Regions from separate parts of the Pseudomonas sp. RA_35y_Pfl2_P32 genome, predicted to be linked through region 1. Evidence: riboswitches for the same ligand, from Rfam matches in the RefSeq annotation. Region 1 holds a riboswitch; the other holds the start of a gene.

Region 1 (7,431 bases):
TTCCCTGGCCATGGTGCTGACCCTGGTCCGCCTGTTCAAGGGCCCCTCGGCCCAGGACCGGGTCCTGGCGCTGGACTACCTGTACATCATCGCCATGCTGATGATGCTGGTGCTGGGCATCCGCTATGCCAGCGACACCTACTTTGAAGCGGCGCTGCTGATTGCGCTGTTCGGCTTCGTCGGCTCCTTTGCCTTGGCGAAATTCCTCCTGCGTGGCGAGGTGATCGAATGAACCAGGCTGCTCAATTGCCCCTGTGGGTCGAGATCACCGTGGCCATTCTGCTGGTGATCAGCAGCCTGTGCGCCCTGATCGGTGCCATCGGCCTGGTGCGCCTGAAGGACTACTTCCAGCGCATGCACCCGCCCGCACTGGCCTCGACCCTGGGGGCCTGGTGCGTAGCGCTGGCGTCGATCATCTATTTTTCGACGCTTAAATCCAGCCCGGTGCTCCATGCGTGGCTGATCCCGGTGCTGCTGGCGATCACCATGCCGGTGACCACCCTGCTGCTGGCGCGCGCGGCCTTGTTCCGCAAGCGCATGGCGGGCGATGACGTGCCGGCCGAAGTCAGCAGCCGGCGCCACGAGAGCGGCAGTTGAGGGACTGATCAGACCCAGGCGACGGTCAGCAGCCCCGCCCCCAGGACGACGCACAGGGGTGAAAAGGCCCAGGTGTCGAGGCGCGCGAACTTCGACCCGACCTGTTCCTTGAAAAACCCCACCAGGTCCGAATCACCAATGGCCCGGGCAAACATCAACAGGGCGATGGCACTGATCAGCCATTGCAGCGACCAATGCTGAATCTGTGGCACCAGCAGCCCCACTCGCAAACTCACCATCAGGGCAATCAGCAGCAGTCCGACGGCTACCGCCAGGGTACCCAGGGACGAAGGTTTGAAGGCCGGGCGCACCCCCTTGCCCTCGGGCGTCGGGACGTAAGGCACCACCGCATCATTGGCCCATTGACCACCCAGCGCCCAGTACACATGGATCAGGCTGATCACCACAAATGCCCCTGCAAGCCACTGAGCAAGCACGAAGGTCATGATCGAAATTCCTTGAATCGTTGGCAGAAAAAACAGCCTAGACCAGACTACTCTTCAATGCTTTGCGATTTATCAATGAAATGCCGATCGGTATTACGAATGCTTCATGTGCTTGCCAAAGCAGATTCGCCGGCTACAGCGACGCCGCCACCTTGTCGGCGATCTCCTGGGGCAACCAGGCTCTCCAAACATCCGGATGATCGGTCATGAAGGCTTCGGCCGCCTGGCGCGCAGTGCTGTGTTTCTCGCTCATCTCGGCCAGCGCCTTGTTCAACGAATCGATGGGCAGATCGACTTTGCTGAAGAATTGCGCGATCTGCGGGTACTGTTTCTGAAAGGGCGTGGACACCCCAATCGACAGCTTGGAGGGCAGCGAACGGGTCGGGCGCGGGTTGGGATGGTCGGCATCGGTCAGGGTTTTCCAGGCCTCGGCGTCAAACGGCGGCTCCTGCAACTGGACCAGCTTGAAGCGCCCCAGCAGCGGGGTCGGTGACCAGTAGTAGAACAGCACCGGTTTGCCCCGGCGAATCGACGAGGTGATTTCCGCATCCAGTGCGGCCCCCGAACCGCTGCGAAAATTCACGTAGCTGTCACTCAGGCCATAGGCCTTGAGCTTCTGCTGATTGACCACTTCCGAGGTCCAGCCAATCGGACTGTTGAGGAAGCGCCCCTTGCCGGGGGTTTCCGGGTCGCTGAAGACATCCTTGTAGCGCGGCAGGTCGCTGACGCTGCGCAGGTCTGGCGCGAGGGGCTTGATGCCTTTGGCCGGGTCGCCCTTGATCACGTACTCGGGCACCCACCAGCCTTCGGTAGCCCCCTTGACGGTATCCCCCAGGCTCACCACCTTGCCTTCAGCTTCCGCCTTGACCCAGACCGGACTGCGACCGGCCCACTCCTCGCCGATGACCTGGATGTCATTGTTGGCCAGGGCGGTTTCCAGGGTGATGGTGGTACCCGGCAAGGTGTCAGTGGGCAGGCCGTACCCCTTTTCGACAATGATCCGCAAAATGTCGGTGATCAGGCTGCCGCTTTCCCAGTTCAGGTCGGCAAAGTGGATCGGCGCCTGGGCGGCCGTGGCGGCCGTCGGCGACGTCAGCAGGCCAATGGCGGTCAACGTGCTGGCCAGCAGCAGTCGAAATCCTTTCATGCCTCGCACCTCGTTCTGTTCACAGCGATGACAGGACGGCCTGGCGCAGGAAAAACGCCAGCCTCTGCTTACTCAGTCAATTGACTGTAGTAGAGGTTCCAGTGATCGCGGGACGAGGTTTATCGGGTGGGCGGTTCCTGCAGCTGCTGCAACTCTCGGCGCACCATGCTGGCGTACTCTGCCGGGCGCAACAGGTAAAGCTGTGATGCCACCCAGTTCAGCCAGGCGCCTTGCATGACCGCCTTCTGGGCGAACAACTGCAATGCGTGATCGCGGGCGCTTGCCAGGTGCTGCTGATGAAAATCAGCCCGGGACAGGCTCATTACTCACTGGCCTTGAACGACACCAACTCACCCTTGCGGAATTTCGCCGCCTTGGCGGTCACGGCCTTCAGGGTCTTGGTCAGGCCTTCCTGCAGTTGCTGGTGCGCAGCAAACACGGTGACCACACTGTGACCTTCCTTGAACACGATGGCGTGGCCGTCGGCCGTGGTGACGAACGCGTAATCACCCAGGCCATAGACCGTCAGTTTGATTTCGCGAAACTTGATTTCCAACTTGCCGCCTTCGCGGCTGGGTAATACCGCGGCGCGAAAATGATCGCCGACCTTGAGTTCAAGGCGTTGTTTGTCATCCACCACCAGGGCCGATTCGGTATCGATCTCGGCGACGTAGATACCTTCCGGGTTTTGCTCGGTGATGTAGACAAAACGGGATTGAAACTGTTTAACCAGCTTTGCGCGCAAATCACCCAGCACAAACAAAGCGTGCATATCGAGATTACTTACTGCCAACGAAATATCTCCACATCAGAAATGACACTGCCGGCAGAAAACAGGCAGCAAAAAAACGGCCGTACCGAAGATGTCGCAACAATGACCCAGGCTGTCATCGTGAAGCCGGTAGAACACCGCTTCATCGCAAGGCAAGAGCAGGCTACTGGATAACCACTCGTGCCGTCGTCTCTGGCAGTCGTCAGATGTTGAGGGAAATGTTCCCTCTAACAATCAGAGATTACTGGACTATCAACTTCAGGGAAAAAACGCTTAAAAAAAAGCATTTTTTCTGACATATAGCCTGAAGAAAATTGCTTTAGATGAGCACCTACCTCCAGTCAGTGGAGGGGATTCTAGAGCAGCCAAGCGCTTCTAGACTACTGAAAGTGACGTGCGACCGTCGGCAAACCATAGAAAAGGAATTCCTATGTACCCACAACACCTTCCCAGCCCAACCCCCAACAGCCTCAACTATTCACCACAAACCGCACACGGCGGGACTTACCAGGCAATGATCGGCCATCTACCCGCGCCACCTCAACTGCGTTATCAAGTAGTACTCGCGGGGAATGGCTTCTTTCATATCACAGAAACCGCGACAGGTCGTGTAAGAGGTTTCCGTATGAGCCACAACGCAGCCTGTGCCCTCGCCCGTACTCTCGAAGTCAGCCACTAAGTCATCGCCCTGAAAACCGGCGCAGGCGTTTCGTCACACCCATGACATAACTGCGCCGCCTCCCTGCAACAACTGCCATACTGCCCGACCATCGAGACCCAGCCTCTTCGGCGGACTGCGTTGCAATCAATAGAATAATTTCCAAGGGAAGGCGCACGTGACCGAATTTGATATCGGCGAGTTTTTCATCCGGGGCGAAGCCAGAGAAATCGACGGCGAATTCCAGGCAGTGATTGTGATGCGTGCCAAACCACCGCTGACCACCGTCACCTATCACCAGGTCGAAAAAGACCGTTGGTTCAAGACCTGCGAAGTGGCAGCTGTCGCGGCCAGGGAGTCGGCCAAGGCCCTCAAGCTCGCCGTGGATCAAGGCGCCCTGAAGGGCTGATCAGGCTTTCGCCGCAGCGGCCCGAGCCACCTCGGGTGGCCGGACACTCAATTGCGCCAGCCAGGCATCCTTGCACGCCTGGGCCTCGGCGCGACTGCCGAAGGCCGTCCCGAACTGTTCGCCATTGAGCAGGACCACCCAGCACACCGCTTGCCCCAACGCCCGCAGTCCGGCAGGCACCCCAGTGCCAATCATCACGGCGACATCGACTTTACATTGCATGCACCCACCTCGGGATATTCATTAGCTTCCTAACAATAAGCCTATGGTAATGAATAGCCCGGGAGAGAAATAGCGATGAGCCTGCACTATTTAGTTGCATAACCGGTAACAATCCCGCCGGTAGCGGAAGGTTTTCCCGGGCGCATAACGCAAAAATCGCAACCTGCACCGACGTCCGCTCGGACGCTGTTGCAGGCTGCGATTTTTCTGCGTCGACCCGCTAAGGGTGACCCGCGCGAATCAGGCTTGACGCTGGTGCTTGTCGATCTGCTCGTGGCGTTCTTGAGCTTCGATGCAGTACTTGGTGGTCGGGCTGATCAGCAAGCGCTTGAGGCCGATAGGCTCGCCGCTGTCGTCGCACCAGCCAAACGTGTCGTCGCCAATGCGCTCCAGGGCACGTTCCAGTTGCGGCAGCATGCGCTGGTCACGATCAATGGCGTTCACCAGCCAGGTGCGCTCTTCTTCGACCGAGGCCGCGTCAGCCGGATCAGCCGGGGTGTCCAGGCTTTCAATGGCGATGCGGTTCTGCTCGATACGCTCGTGGGTTTCCACCTTCATGTTTTGCAGCAGCTCAGTGAAATAAGCCTGTTGCTCGGCATTCATGTAGTCATCCGCCGGCATGGCCAGCAACTTATCCTTTGTCATTGATTTCTCTATAAAAAATACGTGCATTAAGGCGAATCAGGATGCGTTCCGGTCAACCTGCCAGGTTTCGCAAAGGCGCCATACATTCCACGCGCCACCCGGCACTCAATTTACGAGGGGGCGGCAGTCTAAGGCCGAGGGGCGGCCTCAGCAACTGAAAAGACAGGGAATTTGTCTGACAAAGCCCTTAAATTGCTCTGCGGCAAGCTTTGGGCGTTCATCGGAGTGCGTTTATAGCAAGAAATTCAATCCAACGGCTGTATATAGAAGACAAACGGCCATGGACACTCGACAGAAGTGTTCAAGGCCCGCCGTTTAGCGCTAGATTCAGGCCGCTGCCCCCCCCTTTCCAAGGAGCTGTACATGAAGCTGATCGGAATGCTCGATTCACCTTATGTAAGACGTGTCGCCATCAGCCTCAAGACCCTGGACATCCCGTTCGAGCACGCCTCGATTTCGGTATTCCGCGGTTTCGAGGCGTTCCAGGCCATCAACCCGGTGGTCAAGGCGCCCACGCTGGTGCTGGACGACGGCGAAGTGCTGATGGATTCGACCCTGATCATCGACTACCTGCAAGCCCTGAGCCCCCCGGGTAACAGCCTGATGCCGGTGTCCCTGGACCAGCGCCTGCGCTCCCTGCGGCTGATCGGCCTGGCATTGGCCGCGTGCGAGAAGTCGGTGCAGATCTATTACGAACGCAACCTGCGCCCCGCCGAGAAGCAACATGCGCCCTGGCTGGAGCGGGTCAGCGGGCAATTGCACGCAGCGTACTCGGCACTGGAGCAGGAACTGGCCAGGCAACCGCTGCCCATGGATGGCACCTTGCAACAGGACGGCATCACCCTCGCCGTGGCCTGGAGCTTCACCCTGCTGGTGGTGCCTGACCAGGTCGATGCCGCGCAGTTTCCACGGATCAGCGCCTTTGCCGCTTATGCCGAACAACAGCCAGCGTTTGTCGAGACCCCCATGACCTGAGGCCCTGCCTGATCTGGGCGCATGACGTGCCCGCGATGGCGTCCTTGAGATCGCCATCGCGCGCACGCCTGGCGCCTGCCGCTGACCTGGCTATTTGACGAACGGTCATCCGAGTGTTCAGATACCGCCCAGTTTCAGGTGCCTCATGCCGCCGTGCATGAGGTGAAACGGGAAACCGGTGCGCCCTTTTCAGGGTTAGTCCGGTGCTGCCCCCGCAACGGTAAGCGAGTGACGCGTTCGACAGACCACTGGGCCCACGGGCCTGGGAAGGTGAACGCCTCTAGCCTCGCAAGCCCGGAGACCGGCCTGGAATTTCTGTTTGGCAAACCTGCGGTGGGCGGGCATGGGCCAGTATTGGCGCGTGTCCGGTACTTTCTCCTGCGTGCTTCTGCGAAGATTTTTTTCGAGAAGACCAACAATGACTCAGATTCCAACTCCTTCCAGCCAGGACCGGCGTCCTGTGCGACTGTATGCCTGTGGCGCCCTGCTCTGCCTGATCAGCCCACCCGCAGTGGCCGATACCCCGGCCATGACCCTCGACCAGCAACTCGTCAGCGCACCCTCGGTGGAATCCACCACCGTCGCCGAAATGGCGCGCTTTGGCAGCAAGGTCGAGATCATCGACCGCGCCCAGATCGAACGCGCCGGCCCCGATGCCGACATCACCCGTGTGCTGCAGATGTCGGTGCCCGGCCTCTACGTCGCGCCGAAAAACGGCCCCTTCGACTACGCCAACTATTCGCTGCTGGGTGGGCGCAACGACGACACGCTGATCCTGCTCGATGGCGTGCGCCTGAACAACCGCCTGTACGGCGGGCTCTACCTCGACACCCTGCCAGCCAATGCCATCGAACGCATCGAAGTGCTCAAGGGCGGACAAAGCCTGCTGTTCGGCACCCAGGCCGTGGCCGGGGTGATCAACATCGTCACCCGCAGCGCCCAGACCCGCGAGACCTCCGGTGAAGTCAACATGGGCCTGGACAGTTTCATGGGCCGCAGTGGCGATGCGCGGGCCGAGCAGATTGTCAGCAACGGCTTTGGCGACCTTGGCTTGCTGGCCTACGTCAGCCACAACGTCTCCGACGGCTACCAGCCATTTCGCAGCAGTGACATGCGCAGCACCGCCACCGACCGCAAGCGCGGCTACGAAGTCAGCACCTTCGGCGCCAAGGCCACCCAGGCCTTCGGCGACGATTCGCGCCTGGAACTGTTCTACCAGTACAGCGACGCCAACCTGGACTTCGCCCGCCCCACCGACAACCGCCACACCACCAACGACCGCGTGCAACAGATCGCCACGGCCACCTTCGAACAGCAGGTCAATCAAGCCCTGAGCTACTTCGTCAAAAGCCACGTCAACGACTGGGACACCCGCTACACCCGGGTCTACAACCTCGATGGCGGCGGCACCCGGGTGCTCAATCACAACGACTATTGGGGCTTCACCGACTGGGGCCTGCAAGCCGAGGGCAAGGCCGAGCTGTCCGGTGGCCACGTGCTGGTGTTCGGCAGCGACAACCAATGGTTCAAGGGCCAGGACGATGTCATGGTCATCGACAA
Region 2 (7,431 bases), on a different contig from region 1:
TGATGCCCCCCTGGCCTGGACGGCGGATGCAGATCTGTCGATGTGGGCGGTCATCATCGTCGATGTCTGGAAGACCGTACCCTTTGTCACGCTACTGATGCTGGCGGCGTTGCAGATGTTGCCGAGCGATTGCTACGAAGCCGCCAGGGTCGATGGCATTCATCCGCTGAAAGTGTTCTGGCACGTCACGCTGCCACTGCTGATGCCCGCATTGTTGGTGGCGGCGATCTTCCGCATCCTCGATTCCCTGCGGGTATTCGACGTCATCTATGTGCTGACTTCGAACTCTTCGAGCACCATGAGCATGTCGATCTATGCCCGCCAACACCTGGTGGAGTTCCAGGATGTTGGTTATGGCAGCGCGGCCTCGACGCTGCTGTTTCTGGTCGTGGCGGTAATCGCCATGCTTTATCTCTACCTCGGACGCCGTCAAATGGAGGTTCGGTCATGAGCCTGCGCCTACTCAAAAAGGCGCTGTTGCGCTTCGGCTTCTGGAGTCTGATCGGGGTTTTGCTGCTGTATGCAGTCTTCCCTTTCTATTACGCCATCGTGACGTCGCTAAAACCCTCCAGTGCCTTGTTCGAGGTGAGCTACTGGATCGAAAACCCCGACTTCTCCAACTACGCAGCGGTACTGCACCAAGCTTCATTCCTGCAGGCTATCGGTAATTCGCTGGTGGTCGCGCTTTGCGTGGTGTCGCTGGCGCTGTTCCTCAGTGTCACCGCCGCCTATGCCTTGGGACGGGTGAAATTCCGTGGGCGTGGCACGGTCCTGATGATGGTGCTTGGCGTGTCGATGTTTCCCCAGGTCGCGGTACTGTCGGGGCTGTTCGAAGTGATCCGTGCCCTGGGCCTGTACAACACCTCTTGGGCGCTGATCCTGAGCTACACGATTTTCACCCTGCCCTTCACCGTCTGGGTGCTGACCACGTTCATGGGCCAACTGCCCCATGAACTGGAAGAAGCGGCAATCATGGATGGCGCGTCGCCCTGGGTCACCCTCACCCGGGTGCTGTTGCCGTTGCTCTGGCCCGCACTGGTCACCACTGGCTTGTTGGCCTTCATCGCAGCCTGGAACGAGTTCCTGTTTGCCCTGACGTTCACCCTCACCGACACCCAACGCACGGTGCCGGTCGCCATCGCCCTGATTTCCGGTGGCAGCTCCCATGAATTGCCGTGGGGGCTGTTGATGGCCGCATCGGTGCTGGTCACCGTGCCACTGGTGATTCTGGTGCTGATCTTCCAGCGCCGAATCGTTTCCGGCCTCACTGCCGGCGCGCTAAAGGGTTGATGCCCAACAACTACAAGGAACAGCATCGTGATCAAGCTGAAACTGGACAACGTGAACAAACAATTGGGCGGCATGCGGATTCTGCGCGACGTCAGCCTGGAGATCGCCGCGGGTGAATTCGTGGTATTCGTGGGGCCGTCGGGCTGCGGAAAGTCGACCCTGCTGCGGCTGATTGCCGGACTTGAGTCAATCTGCGGCGGTGACATGCTGATCGACGGGCGACGGGTCAACGACCTGGAGCCTCGCGAGCGAGGCGTCGGCATGGTGTTTCAGTCGTATGCGCTGTACCCGCACATGAGCGTCTACGACAACATCAGCTTTGGCCTCAAGCTGGCCAAGACTGAAAAGAGCAGCCTGCGCGAGCGCGTGCTGAAAACAGCGCAGATCCTTCAATTGGACAAACTGCTGCAACGCAAGCCAAAAGAACTGTCTGGCGGGCAGCGTCAGCGCGTCGCAATGGGCAGAGCCATGGCCCGTGAACCGGACATTCTGTTGTTCGATGAGCCGCTCTCCAACCTGGATGCCTCCTTGCGGGTGCAGATGCGCAACGAAATCGCCCGCCTGCATGATCGACTCGGCTCGACCATGATCTACGTCACCCACGATCAAGTGGAGGCGATGACCCTGGCCGACAAAATTGTTGTGCTCAATGGCGGCCGCGTAGAACAAATCGGCTCACCGCGCGAACTCTATGAGCGCCCAGCGAGCCGCTTTGTCGCCGGTTTCCTTGGCTCACCCAGAATGAACTTCCTGGCGGCGCGCCTGCATACCCCGGGCACCATCAGCCTGGTCGACACCCCTGTTCTGGGGATGACCTCCCTGCCCTTCGACAGCGCGAACCTGGCAGCAGGCGCGGCGCTGAGCCTGGGCATTCGCCCGGAGCACATCTCGCTCAAAGCGGCGCAAGGCGCCGTTGGCATCGTCGTGACCGCGGTCGAGTACCTGGGCAGCGAAACCTATGTGCACCTGGAAACAGGTCAGGACGAGCCACTGATCTGTCGTTGTGAGGTCAGCGCCGGATGGCGCGCGGGCGATCGGGTCGAACTGCAACTGGAGATCGACAACCTGCACCTGTTCGACGATGACGGCACGGCCTTGGAGCGCCAACCGCAAGCCCGTGAAAACCAGCCCAATGACATCTCTGTGCACCCAGTCCGAGCTCGCGCCCTATGACCTTTTCTTCAAACAACATGAGCGATCCAATGCCTGATCAGCTTGACCTTGCGCAGCGTGCACTGAGCAACGGCCTGTCTCGTGTCATCCACGACTATCGACCTGGTTATCATATCGCCCCGCCGGCAGGCTGGATGAACGACCCTAACGGGGTCGTGTACTTTCGTGGCGAATATCACGTGTTCTATCAACATTACCCTTTCGAAGCGAAATGGGGCCCGATGTACTGGGGCCATGCCAAGAGTGCCGATCTGGTTCATTGGCAGCACCTGCCGATTGCGCTGGCACCCGGCGATGACTTCGATCGCGATGGGTGTTTTTCCGGTAGCGCTTTGGTGTACGGGGATACCCTGGCGCTGATCTACACCGGACACACCTGGCTGGGGGAAGTGGGTGACGAACGCTTTATCCGTCAAGTCCAGTGCCTGGCCACCAGCGTCGACGGCATCACGTTCACCAAGCAAGGCGTCGTCATCGAGACCGCACCGCAAGACGCGATCATGCACTTTCGTGACCCCAAGGTCTGGAAAGAGGATGGCTACTGGTACCTCATTGTCGGCGCACGCCTGGGCGATATGCCGCTGCTCCCGCTGTACCGCTCCACGGATTTGCACACGTGGGAGTTCCTCAACTATGTGTCTGGCGGCAGGGAGGGCGATGGCTATATGTGGGAGTGCCCGGATCTGTTCCGACTCAACGGACGCGATGTGCTGCTGTACTCCCCACAAGGCATGTCGCCCCAAGGTTACGAGCGGCTCAACAAGTACCAGACGGGTTACCGGGTGGGTCAACTCGACAACGAATGGAACTTCACTGGCGGCCCTTTTATCGAGCTGGATAACGGCCACGACTTCTATGCAGCGCAAACGCTCGTGGCCGCCGATGGTCGGCGCCTTGTGTGGGCCTGGCTCGACATGTGGGAAAGCCCGATGCCGAGCCAGGCCCATCACTGGTGCGGCATGCTCGGATTGCCGCGCGAACTTGAACTGAGCGCCGATCGCCTTTGCGTGTATCCGGCACGAGAGCTCACCGCGCTGCGCCAGACGCTGTTGCCAAGCACACCCTGGTGGGAGGCGGCGGGAACCCAGTGGGTAGCGGGCGTGAACGGCGATATGCTCGAAATCCATGTGCACCTGGATTTACTCGGCTGCACCGACGGCCATCTGGGAGTCGCCTTGCGCTGCAGCGAGGATGACCAGGAACAAACCTTGCTCTACTACGATGCGGCGTTGCAGCGGCTGGTACTTGACCGCAGTCGCTCAGGTGCGCAAGTCAGCGGCGAGCGCAGCGTGTCGATAGATCCGGCGCAAGGGTTACTGGCACTGCGTGTGTTCCTTGATCGCTCGTCCATTGAGGTGTTCGACGAAAACGGGCGCTTCAGCCTCAGCAGTCGCCTCTACCCGCAGCCCGGTAGCCTGGGCGTGAAGCTTCTGGCAAGCGGTAATGGCGGGCGTGTTTCGATTCCCCGGGCGTGGTCGCTCGCCTCGGGATGGCTGTGAGCAGCGTCATTCGAGTCGCGAGAAGCGCGGGCCATGTGTCATGATCCAGCGTCAACCTGACCGGTTTCGCCTCGCATGACTTCAGTGAAAGACGTTGCACAGCTGGCCGGCGTGTCCCTGATGACGGTTTCTCGAGCGCTCAATAATCCGGAGAAATTGAGCCCCGAAACCCTTCTGCGGGTGCGCCGCGCCATTGACGAACTGCAATTCGTACCGAGCCTGTCGGCGCGCAGAATTCGCGGTGACAACCTCCAGAGCCGAACCATCGGTGTGTTCGCACTGGACACCGCGACCACACCGTTCGCCGTCGAACTGCTGCTTTCCATCGAACAGACCGCGCAGCAAGCCGGCTGGAACGTCTTTATTCTCAACCTGCTGAGCAATCCGCCCACTGACCAGAACATCGACCTGATGCTATCGCACCGTCCCGACGGGTTGATCTTCAGTGCCATGGGCTTGCGCCAGGTGTGCATTCCCGAGCGATTGAAGAGCAAACCCCTGGTCCTCGCCAATTGCCTGGCTGATGACAGTCAACTGGTCAGCTATGTGCCCGACGACGAAATGGGCCAGTACCGGGCCGTCCACCACGCGTTGAGTCGCGGCTATAAGCGGCCGCTGTGTATCAATCTGCCAAAACAGAGTCTGGCCTGGGACCTCCGACAAAAAGGCATGCTGCGTGCCTGCCAGGCATTCGGACTGCCACCTGAGGCGCTCCTGCAATACGACCTTTCCGATCATGACGCCTACGGTGAAACGGCAGCCATCCTCGATCGGCACATTATTGAGGGTCGCCCCCAGTTCGACATTCTGATCTGTGGCAACGACCGTATCGCCTTTTGTGCCTATCAGCTGTTGTTGGGGCGTGGCCTGAAAATTCCCGGCGATGTCGCGGTGCTCGGCTACGACAACATGATCGGTATCGCGCAGTTGTTCATCCCGCCGCTGACCACAGTGCAACTGCCGTACTACGAGATCGGCCGCAAGGCTGCCCGGCACCTGATCGAGACCCTCGAGGCGTCGGGCGCCCAGCCCGTTGATTGTCCATTGGTGGTCAGGGCATCACTGTAGGAACGGGTTAAGGGCTGGCTTGAGAACATAGGTTCGCCTCCAACCCCATGATCGACTACCATGCCGCCGCCGGTTTCCACATGGAAATAATAGGGAATCCGTGATGCGCGCCGCGCATCAAACGGAACTGCCCCCGCAACTGTAGGTGCTGAGCCTGCTCCTGAACTGCCACTGGGATCCCCGGGAAGGCTGGAGCACGCTGTGACGCATCAGTCAGGAGACCTGCCGGCGCCGCAACAATCACTAACCGGCGGGGTGTCCGGGAGGGGCATCCTTGCGCGTGCGTCACTTTGGTGATCGACCCCTGCCCGGTTTCTCGGCAGCGCTCGTTGATGTGTTTCCAGGCCCGACACCCTTGCTCCGTGTACGGTTCGAATGGAGATTGCATCATGCTGCTGCCCCGCGTTGTCGCCCTCGCCACGGGCCTGGGTCTGTGTTCACTGGCCCAGGCTGCACCCACCCAGTACCCGCTGACGCTGCACAACTGTGGCAGCACACAGACCTTCGCCCACGCCCCGGCTCGGGCCGTGACGATTGGCCAGGCCGGCACCGAAATGCTCTTCGCCCTGGGGCTGGGTGACAAACTGGTGGGCACTTCCCTGTGGTTCAACGATGTGTTGCCCCAGTACCAGGCGCAAAACGCCGGGATCGAACGCCTGGCCGACAACGAACCGAGTTTCGAGTCAGTGATCGGCAAGCGCCCGGAACTGGTCGCCGTCGAACTGGAGTGGGTGGTTGGCCCGCAAGGGGTGGTGGCTACCCGCGAGCAGTTTGATGAGCTGAAGATGGCGACCTACCTGATGCCCTCGGACTGCGAGTCCAAGGACAACCTGGTGGGGGCCGACGGGACGCGCCTGGCGCCGTTCCAGATCGACAGCATCTATAAGAGCATCACCCAACTGGCAGAGATCTTTGATGTCCAGGAGCGCGCGCAGCAGCTCAACGCGCAACTCCAGGCCAGCCTGGCCACGTCCGTGGCCACGGTGCAGCACCAGGACCTGAAACACACCAGCGCGCTGGTCTGGTTTTCCAGTGCCAGTCTGGATATCGACCCCTATGTGGCCGGGCACAAGGGCATTCCCGACTTCATGCTCAGCACCCTGGGCGTGCGCAACGTGGTGGAGTCCGACGAAGAGTGGCCAAGCGTCGGCTGGGAAACCATCGCCAAGGCCAACCCGACCTTCCTGGTCATCGCCCGTATGGATCGCCGGCGTTTTCCGGCTGACGACTATCAAAAGAAGCTGGAATTCCTGCGCAGCGACCCGGTGACCCGCAACATGGACGCGGTCAAACACAACCGCATCATTATCCTCGACGCCATGGCCATGCAGGCCAGCGTGCGGATGTTCGACGGCCTGAAAACCCTGGCTAACGCCCTCAACCGCTACGATCTGGCGCAATGACGGCGATGTTACTGCGCACTTCCGTGGCACTGGCGACCCTACTGATCGCGCTGATTGCCGGCGTGGCGATCGGCGAAACCACCATCGAACCCACAGTGGTGTTTCAGGTGCTGGCCAACAAACTGTGGGCCGCCGGTTATGCCCTGGACCCCATCGACCAGGGCATCGTCTGGAGTTACCGCCTGCCCCGCGCACTGGTCGCCGCGGCGTGTGGTGCGGGCCTGGCGACCTGCGGGGTGATCCTGCAATCGCTGTTGCGCAACCCATTGGCCGATCCCTACCTGCTGGGGATTTCCGCGGGAGCGTCGACGGGCGCGGTGCTGGTGGCGTTGCTGGGCTTGGGCGCCGGGGCGATCTCGATGTCGGCCGGGGCGTTTGCCGGCGCGGTGCTGGCCTTTGCCGTGGTGGTGTTGCTCGGCCGTGCCAGCGGTGCACCGGACACGACCGGGCAGATCATCCTGGCCGGGATCGCCGGCTCACAACTGTTCAATGCCCTCACGGCGTTTTTGATCACCAAGTCAGCCAGCTCCGAACAGGCGCGCGGCATCATGTTCTGGTTGCTGGGCAATCTCAGTGGCGTGCGCTGGCCCTCCGTGGGGTTGGCCGTCCCGGTGGCGCTGGCCGGTCTGGCGGTGTGCCTGTGGCACCGCCGCGCGCTGGATGCCTTCACCTTTGGCGCCGACTCAGCGGCCTCCCTGGGCATTGCGGTGCGTCCCGTGCAGTTGTTGTTGATCAGCTGCGCCGCGTTGGTGACGGCGGTGATGGTCTCGATTGTCGGCTCCATCGGCTTCGTGGGCCTGGTCATTCCCCACGCCGCCAGGCTGTTGCTCGGGACGGGGCATGCCCGACTGCTGCCGGCCAGTGCATTGGGGGGAGCGGTGTTTCTGATTGCTGCCGATGTGCTGTCCCGCACGTTGATCAAGGGCCAGGTGATTCCGGTCGGTGTGGTCACGGCGCTGGTCGGGGCACCCGTGTTCGCATTGATCCTGGTGAGTCGG

The links. A riboswitch is a leader RNA that binds a small molecule or an ion and turns the genes downstream of it on or off. The one in region 1 is predicted to bind cobalamin.
Region 2: linked by a shared signal. The riboswitch ahead of AACY45_RS19845 (ABC transporter substrate-binding protein) and the one ahead of AACY45_RS05290 (TonB-dependent receptor plug domain-containing protein) in region 1 are both predicted to bind cobalamin.

The regions. Positions count from the first base shown of each region.
Region 1 is NZ_CAXAQF010000004.1:57,708-65,138, forward strand. Features, by position in the region: gene AACY45_RS05235 (K+/H+ antiporter subunit F) at 1-232, shown strand, start outside; gene AACY45_RS05240 (Na+/H+ antiporter subunit G) at 229-597, shown strand; gene AACY45_RS05245 (DUF3995 domain-containing protein) at 606-1,043, opposite strand; gene AACY45_RS05250 (ABC transporter substrate-binding protein) at 1,177-2,190, opposite strand; gene AACY45_RS05255 (hypothetical protein) at 2,310-2,513, opposite strand; gene AACY45_RS05260 (hypothetical protein) at 2,513-2,962, opposite strand; gene AACY45_RS05265 (hypothetical protein) at 2,957-3,136, shown strand; gene AACY45_RS05270 (hypothetical protein) at 3,799-4,029, shown strand; gene AACY45_RS05275 (hypothetical protein) at 4,030-4,251, opposite strand; gene AACY45_RS05280 (TraR/DksA family transcriptional regulator) at 4,492-4,896, opposite strand; gene AACY45_RS05285 (glutathione S-transferase) at 5,260-5,871, shown strand; cobalamin riboswitch at 5,991-6,195, shown strand; gene AACY45_RS05290 (TonB-dependent receptor plug domain-containing protein) at 6,401-7,431, shown strand, end outside.
Region 2 is NZ_CAXAQF010000019.1:123,236-130,666, reverse strand. Features, by position in the region: gene AACY45_RS19870 (carbohydrate ABC transporter permease) at 1-451, shown strand, start outside; gene AACY45_RS19865 (carbohydrate ABC transporter permease) at 448-1,290, shown strand; gene AACY45_RS19860 (ABC transporter ATP-binding protein) at 1,318-2,463, shown strand; gene AACY45_RS19855 (glycoside hydrolase family 32 protein) at 2,460-3,962, shown strand; gene AACY45_RS19850 (LacI family DNA-binding transcriptional regulator) at 4,038-5,030, shown strand; cobalamin riboswitch at 5,084-5,274, shown strand; gene AACY45_RS19845 (ABC transporter substrate-binding protein) at 5,420-6,433, shown strand; gene AACY45_RS19840 (FecCD family ABC transporter permease) at 6,430-7,431, shown strand, end outside.